Regions from separate parts of the Undibacterium sp. KW1 genome, predicted to be linked through region 1. Evidence: riboswitches for the same ligand, from Rfam matches in the RefSeq annotation. Region 1 holds a riboswitch; the other holds the start of a gene.
What was found. A riboswitch is a leader RNA that binds a small molecule or an ion and turns the genes downstream of it on or off. The one in region 1 is predicted to bind thiamine pyrophosphate.
Positions count from the first base shown of each region.

Region 2: it holds a riboswitch for thiamine pyrophosphate, as region 1 does, so the genes downstream of both, UNDKW_RS15260 (TonB-dependent siderophore receptor) here and thiC (phosphomethylpyrimidine synthase ThiC) in region 1, are expected to answer to the same signal.

Region 1 is NZ_AP018439.1:5,331,372-5,335,585, reverse strand. Features, by position in the region: gene UNDKW_RS23990 (tetratricopeptide repeat-containing diguanylate cyclase) at 1-1,265, shown strand, start outside; TPP riboswitch at 1,337-1,438, shown strand; gene thiC (phosphomethylpyrimidine synthase ThiC) at 1,519-3,432, shown strand; gene thiS (sulfur carrier protein ThiS) at 3,435-3,635, shown strand; gene UNDKW_RS23975 (thiazole synthase) at 3,806-4,214, shown strand, end outside.
Region 2 is NZ_AP018439.1:3,382,793-3,387,006, forward strand. Features, by position in the region: gene panC (pantoate--beta-alanine ligase) at 1-162, shown strand, start outside; gene UNDKW_RS15250 (cobalamin-binding protein) at 162-1,061, shown strand; gene rarD (EamA family transporter RarD) at 1,144-2,040, shown strand; TPP riboswitch at 2,090-2,188, shown strand; gene UNDKW_RS15260 (TonB-dependent siderophore receptor) at 2,258-4,214, shown strand, end outside.

The sequences.
Region 1 (4,214 bases):
ATGTGCGCAAATTTACTGAGGCTGAACGCGCCGCCAGGTTCTCACTGGAAAAAGCCCAGGCCGTGAATGATCCTTTTGCGATCGCTATTGCCAAGGCAAATATCGGGTTTGCACTGGCAGGGCAAAAGAAATTCGCCCAGGGCATAGGCTACATCAATGAAGCCAAGAAGTTTTTCATGGAAACCGGCTCCAAGTCGGATGTGGAAAACCTGCTCAGTGAAATCGGCAATATGTATGAAGCCGCCGATATGTATAAAGAGGCGCTGGCGACGGTGCGCGAGCAGCAAAAACTCAGCGATGAATTATTCCGCTCTGACCGGGCACGTGCCGTAGCCACTTTGCAAGAGCAATTCAATGCCCAGCAAAGGCAAAAACAAATTGAATTGCTGGCGCGTGAAAACCAGCTCAAGGATGCCGATATCAAAAACCGTCAGTTGCAACAACTGGTGCTGATGTTGGCTGCAGTCATCATGGTGATGGCGGGGATGGTGGTTTTCTTCCTGTACCGGCGAGTTCGCAAGACCAATGAAAAACTGCGTGAAGTCAATGAGCAACTCGAATTCCATGCGGTGCGTGATCCCCTCACAGGTTTGTATAACCGCCGCTCTTTTGTCGATATGATGAAGGGCAGGGCCATCTTGCCTGAAGGTGAAAGGCGTGAAGATGCGCTTGATAATCCTGACTGCCTGATACTCATGGACATCGACCACTTCAAGAATATCAATGACAGCTTTGGTCATGCCACTGGCGACGCGGTATTGATAGAAGTGGCACGCCGCTTACGCAGTACCGTGCGTGACAGTGACATGGTGTTGCGCTGGGGTGGTGAAGAATTCCTGATTTATTCACCACGTTCCAATCCCGCACAACTCAAGGGACTGGTTGAACGCATCTTGCGCAGCATAGGTGAAGAAGACATTCAGGCTGATGGTGCCAGTGTTCCTGTCACCCTGACTGCCGGTTTCATCAGCCTGCCATTTTCCGGTTTGCCAGAAGCCATCTGCAGTTGGGAAAAAGCCCTGCAAATTGCCGACATGGCCTTATATCTGGGTAAGCTCAATGGCCGCAACCGCGCCTATGGTGTCAGCAGATTATTGATCGCCTATGAAGAAGCCTTGCCCGTACTCGATCATGATCTGTCGGCTGCGATCAAGGCTGGCATGGTCGAGTTGATAGAGGTGCATGGACCGGTAAAACTGCCAGAAGGCAATCCTGCTGCGTCGGCAACGGTATCTGATGAAGAACTGGCCAGCGCCATCAAATAAAGCACCTGAGTTTAAAAAAGTCGTATAATCTGCCGTCGTCGCGGTTCTGGATTTATTTCTGGAACCCGAAGAAAAAATGCTAGGGGTCCTGCCATCAATCTTGTTGGCGGGTGAGAAATACCCTCGAACCTGATCTGGATAATGCCAGCGAAGGGAAGCTGCCAAAGACTTCTTGCTACGCGCTTTCAGCGTGCACATTTTGATTTTGGAAACTCCTTTGCTGGCTCCATGCCAACAAAGCAAAGGAGCCAAAATGAACGCCAACCCGCAATTCTTGTCCGCTACCGCCACGGTAGATGAGGCAGCCATACAGCCACTGCCGAATTCCCGCAAGACTTATATACAGGGCAGCCGACCCGATATCCGCGTACCCATGCGCGAAATCACGCAGTCTGATACGCCAGCCATGTTTGGTTCGGAAAAAAACCCGCCTATCTATGTGTATGACACCTCTGGTCCTTACACCGACCCAGAAGTAAAAATCGATATCCGCTCTGGCCTGGCATCCGTACGCGGTGCCTGGATAGCCGAGCGCAATGATACTGAAGAACTGGCAGGCCCAACATCAGAATACGGCATCGCCCGCCTGCATGATCCCAAACTGGCTGAGCTGCGCTTCAACCTCAAACGCCTGCCGCGCCGTGCACTGGCAGGCAAAAATGTTTCGCAAATGCACTATGCGCGCCAGGGCATCATCACGCCGGAAATGGAATTTGTCGCGATACGCGAAAACCTGCGCAGGAAAGAATATCTGGAAAACCTGAAAGCCTCAGGCCCTATGGGTAGCAAGCTGGCAGAAGTCATGGGCCGCCAGCATCCGGGCCAGTCTTTTGGCGCTTCAATTCCCGCAGAAATCACGCCAGAATTCGTGCGTTCAGAAATCGCCCGTGGCCGTGCGATTATCCCTGCGAATATCAATCACCCTGAAATCGAGCCCATGATCATAGGCCGTAATTTCCTGGTCAAGATCAATGCCAATATCGGCAATTCTGCGGTGACATCTTCCATCGGTGAAGAAGTCGAAAAAATGACCTGGGCAATACGTTGGGGTGGCGACAATGTCATGGACCTTTCCACTGGCAAGCATATCCACGAAACCCGCGAATGGATCATCCGCAATTCACCTGTGCCTATCGGTACCGTACCGATCTATCAGGCACTGGAAAAAGTGAATGGCAAGGCAGAAGACCTGACCTGGGAAATATTCCGGGATACGCTCATTGAACAAGCCGAGCAGGGCGTCGATTATTTCACCATCCATGCCGGCGTGCGCCTGCAATATGTGCCGATGACAGCCAAGCGCCTGACCGGCATCGTCTCGCGCGGTGGTTCCATCATGGCGAAATGGTGTCTGGCGCATCATAAGGAAAGCTTCCTGTACGAGCATTTTGAAGATATCTGCGAAATCATGAAAGCCTATGATGTGTCCTTCAGCCTTGGTGACGGTCTGCGTCCAGGCTCTATCTATGATGCCAATGATGAAGCGCAGTTAGGTGAATTGAAAACCCTGGGCGAACTGACACAGATCGCCTGGAAGCATGATGTGCAAGTCATGATAGAAGGCCCTGGCCATGTGCCCATGCACCTCATCAAAGAAAACATGGACCTGCAACTTGAGCAATGCCATGAAGCGCCTTTCTATACCCTGGGCCCTTTGACGACGGATATCGCCCCTGGCTATGACCATATCACTTCCGGCATAGGTGCAGCCCAGATAGGCTGGTATGGCACTGCCATGCTGTGTTATGTGACACCCAAAGAACATCTGGGTTTGCCTAACAAGGTCGATGTCAAGGATGGCATCATCACTTACAAGATTGCTGCTCATGCAGCCGACCTGGCAAAAGGCCATCCCGGTGCGCAGATACGTGACAATGCTTTGTCGAAGGCACGCTTTGAATTCCGCTGGGAAGACCAGTTCAACATTGGCCTCGACCCCGACAAGGCGCGCGAATTCCATGATGAAACCCTGCCCAAGGATTCTGCCAAGGTCGCCCATTTCTGCTCCATGTGCGGCCCGCATTTCTGCTCGATGAAAATCACGCAGGAGGTGCGAGACTATGCCAATGCACAAGGTATCAGCGAAATCCAGGCCTTGAAGCAGGGCATGGAAGTCAAGGCAGTTGAGTTCATCAAATCCGGCGCGGAAATTTATAAGAAACAATAGCCATGGTAGAGATACAGCTCAATGGAGAGAAGCGGCAACTAGCGAGCATGCTGCTGGCAGATTTGATTGCTGAATTGAATCTGTCACAGCAGGCGATTGCGGTGGCAGTGAACAGGCAGATTATTCCGAAGTCGCAGTGGGCGGAGCATGAGTTGCAAGTGGATGACAAGGTTGATGTGGTGAGGGCGATTGGCGGTGGATGAGTGTAGCTTGGGCTACGCTTCATCAGCCCAACACTCGGCATTCAAATGACGTGCATGTTGATTCAAGGCCCAGTGTTGGGCTGATAAACCGTAGCCCAACCTACGGCGCTAACAGGATGCAGTCCAATCTATGACGTATTACTTGGTCTTCACAAATTTGAAAGAATTTTATGAACACAGAAAACACTCAAGGCTTAAGCATAGCCGGAAAAACCTACCGCTCCCGCTTGCTGGTTGGTAGCGGTAAATACAAAGACCTGGAACAAACCCGCCTGGCAACAGAAGCCAGCGGAGCCGATATCATCACGGTAGCGATCCGTCGTGTGAACATAGGGCAAGACCCGAATGCACCTAGTTTGCTGGATGTAGTACCACCAAGCAAATACACCATACTGCCAAATTCAGCCGGTTGCTACAACGCTGAAGACGCGGTGTATACTTTGCAACTGGGGCGTGAATTATTGGGCGGCCACAAGCTGTGCAAGCTGGAGGTACTGGGCGACGAGAAAACCCTGTTCCCGAATATGCCCGAGACCCTGAAGGCTGCCAAGACTTTGGTGCAGGATGGTTTCGATGTCA
Region 2 (4,214 bases), 1.9 Mb from region 1:
AAACTGGCGACACGCAACTGGAAACCGGATTACATCTCGATACGCAAACGCGCCGACTTGCAACCACCATCTGCTGGCGATCTCGCCCAGCAATCACCGCTGGTGGTAGTCGCTGCCGCCAAACTGGGTGGCACACGCCTGATCGACAATCTGGAAATCTGATGCGTCGTTTTCAATTGCTAACAGGCAGCCTTGCACTTGCAGCCTGCCTGACTGGGAGTCTTGCATCAACCAGTTCGTATGCTGCCATCACGGTACTGGATGATGCACAACGCCCAGTCACGCTAGAAAAACCTGCGCAACGCGTCGTCAGCCTGGCACCGCATATCACTGAGATGCTGTTCGAGGCAGGCGCGGCAAATAACATCATCGCAGTGACTGATTACAGTGACTATCCCGAGGCTGCGAAAAAACTGCCATCGATAGGTAATATTTTTGCACTGGACCTGGAGCGTCTGCTCTCCCTCAAGCCAGATCTGGTCATCGTCTGGGGTACGGGTAATGCAAAAATCCTGGCCAATAAATTGCGCAGCAACCACATTACAGTGTTTGAAAGTGAGCCCCATAATTTTGAAATGGTGGCAACTTCGATAGAAAGACTGGCGACACTGGCTGGCACTGAAAGTACTGGTAAAGCCAATGCCCAAAAATTCAGGCAGCGTCTCGACAATCTGCGCAAGACTTATCAATTGCCAGCAGGGGCAGCGCCGGTCAGCGTGTATTATCAAATGATACGCAGGCCTTTAATGACCATCAATGACACGCATATGGTGTCTGACTCCATACGTCTGTGCGGCGGCAAAAATGTGTTTGGCCAGCTCAAAGAGTTAAGCTCCACCATCACCAATGAAGCAGTGCTGGCGGCGAACCCTGATGTCATCTTCAGCAGCGGTGAAAATATCGACAGCATGGCAGACTGGAAGCAATACCCGATACTGACAGCCGTAAAGAAAAACAACTTCTACACAGTCAAAGGTGACTGGCTGAATCGCGCCGGGCCACGCATACTCGATGGTACAGAAGCACTATGCAAACACCTGGCCACAGCAAGAAGCAAATAGGCGCTGGCAGCAAACAATTTCTATTCAAGCGATAATGTTTGTCTCGCTTGCTGCCGCAAGCCTTACAGATTGATTGCTACTCATGCGCCAAGGTATTTTGTTTGCAGGCTCCGCGTATTTCCTCTGGGGCCTGTTCCCTATTTATTTCAAGACCCTGCACGACGTCCCTGCGCTGGAAATCCTGCTGAACCGCATGCTATGGTCATTGCTATTCCTGGTTGGTGTGCTGACCTGGCGCAAGCAATGGGCCTGGGTCAGCACAGCCGTCAGGCAACCAAAACTGATAGGCGGCTTTGCACTTAGCGCAGTACTTTTATCGGCCAACTGGTTTGTGTATATCTGGGCTGTCAATCATGGTCATATCGTTGATGCCAGCCTGGGTTATTTCATCACGCCTCTCGTCAATATCCTCATAGGCTCAGTCTTGCTGCGTGAGAAACTGCGTCCAGGTCAATGGCTGTCAGTAGCGCTAGCTGCTGTTGGCGTTGCCTGGCTGACCATACAGACAGGCCATCTGCCATGGATAGGCCTGGTGCTGGCAGCAACTTTTGGCACTTACGGCTTGCTGCGCAAGACTTCTGCCCTGGGCGCACTGGAAGGCTTGTCATTGGAAACCGCCCTGCTCTTCCCATTTGCCTTTGGCTGGCTATGCTGGATGACTTTGCAAGGACAAAACAGCTTCGTCGCCAGCAGCGTGGACATCAAAATGCTGCTGCTCATCAGTGGCCCTATCACTGCCATTCCCTTATTATTGTTTGCTGCTGGCGCCAGGCGCATACCGATGACGACACTGGGATTGCTGCAATACATCTCGCCGCTGGTGCAGTTATTGCTCGGCGTCTGGCTATATCATGAACCTTTCGACCACAATAAACTGGCGGGCTTTATCGCCATTTGGGCAGCACTGTTTGTCTATTCGGCAGAAGGTTTGTGGCGCAATTTCCGCACTGTCAAAATAGAAGCAAAACAAGGCAGCTAAGCGCCAATTGCCGCAAAAAGGCTATATAAATGGTTTCGTGTTAAACTGCGGCCTACGCTAGGGGTCCTGGAAATAACATTTCCGGGTGAGAGAGTCCCTTATACCTGATCTGGATAATGCCAGCGAAGGGAAGCGCAAAGTCCCGGCCCCTCCTGCTTCTTTGTTTGCTCCCGCGCTGTCATCCACAACGCATTAAAAAGCAAACCAAGAGCACATCATGTCTGATTTTACTGTACGCCCATACTTTTTACGCCCCACCGCCATTGCCTTCTCGATTGCCCAGGCTTGCCTGTTGCTGTCATCTGCGTATGCCCAGAGCAACGCAGGAAACGACAAATCCCTGCCTGAAGTGACCATCACTGGCAGCAAAGGCACAGAAAACAAGGTAGAGCGCAGCAAAGTCACCGGTTTTATTGATGCGGCACTGCTGGATACGCCTAACTCAGTCAATGCCTTTAGCACGGCACAGATGCAAGACCTGCGCATACGCCAGACTACCGATGCGATGAAATATGACGCCAGTGTCAATGATGCGTATAACGCCATTGGCTATGCCGAGCAATTCTCCATACGTGGTTTTGCCCTGGATAATTCCAGCAGCTACCGCAAAGACGGCTTTGCCATTCCCGGTGACGCTTCCATTCCATTGGAAAACAAGGAACGTGTAGAAATACTCAAGGGAATAGCTGGCTTCCAGGCTGGCTTTGGCACGCCAGGTGGCATCATCAATTATGTGACCAAGCGCCCTGCCAGCTATGCCGTTCGCTCTGCCACATTTGAAATCAGCGAGCGTGGCACTGTATATGGCGCAGCGGACATCAGTGACAATTCCAGCGACAAGCAATTTGGCTTCCGCATCAATGCAGCGGGCGAGCGCCTACGCTCTTATGTCAAAGGGGCTGACGGTAACCGCCAGTTCGTTTCTGCTGCATTTGACTGGCACATCACACCACAAGCCCTGTTGCAAATCGATGCTGACTACCAGCACAAATCGCAATTGTCGGTACCAGGTTTTCAATTATTTAATGGCACTGATTTACCACGTGGTGTCCCTGCTGACCTGATGCTCAATGCTCAGCCGTGGGCAAGACCGGTAGATACCCGCAACAGCAATCTGGGCATGCGTTTTGAGTATCAGATCAATGCTGACTGGCGCGCCAGTGTCTCTGCCAACAAACATGAATTCAAGCGAGATGACTATACCGCCTTCCCTTATGGTTGTGGCGCAGCCAATCTGTATCCAGGCTATTGCGCGAATGGCGGCTATGATGTGTATGATTACCAAAGCGTGAATGAATCCAAATCACTGTGGGGCACACAAGCCCTGTTGAATGGCAAACTCAATGTGGGTGGCATGCAGCACGAGCTGGCTGTTGGCCTCAGCAATTCACAGCGTAAAGATTATTTTGGTGATTATGTGTATGACTATGCGGGCAGCAGTAATTTGTTCCACCCTGTCAGCGTAATGCCATCTGCAAATAAAACCGGCCCGGTTTTGCTGCGTCGTACTGACAAGGAATGGTCCGCATTTGTACAGGACATTATCAGTCTGCAAGACAATCTGAAACTGCATCTGGGCCTGCGTCATCTGAATACCTCGCGCACCCAGCTTGATAATCCTGGCTATGACCAGAACAAATTCCTCTCGACGGCAGCACTGGTTTTCAAGCCAGCACAACAAATTTCTGTATATGGCAGCTTTGCCCAGGGGCTGGAACACGGCGGCATCGCGCCATTCGGCACCAGCAATGCCAGCCAGATGCTGAACCCCGGCAAATCCACACAAATTGAATTTGGTGTGAAGGCCGATGTGCAACGCGATCTGAGCCTGTCTGCAGCCATCTTCCGCATCAAGAAGCCACTGGAATATACCAATAGCAGCAATACCTATGTCAGCAATGGTGAGGCACTGCATACTGGTTTGGAGCTCTCTGCCCAGGGCAAGCTGACATCGCAACTGAATCTGGGTGCAAGCATCACTGCACTGGACGCCAAACAGCAAAACACCGGCATCAGCAGCCTCGATGACAAGCGTGTCATGAATGTGCCGCGCTTCAAATCGACAGTCTATGCAGATTATGCGATAGCTGAAGTCAAGGGTTTGAATGTGAATGCGAGCTGGCAATACGCCAGCAGCAAGGCCTTCAGTCCGGACAATAGCGTTACCGTGCCTG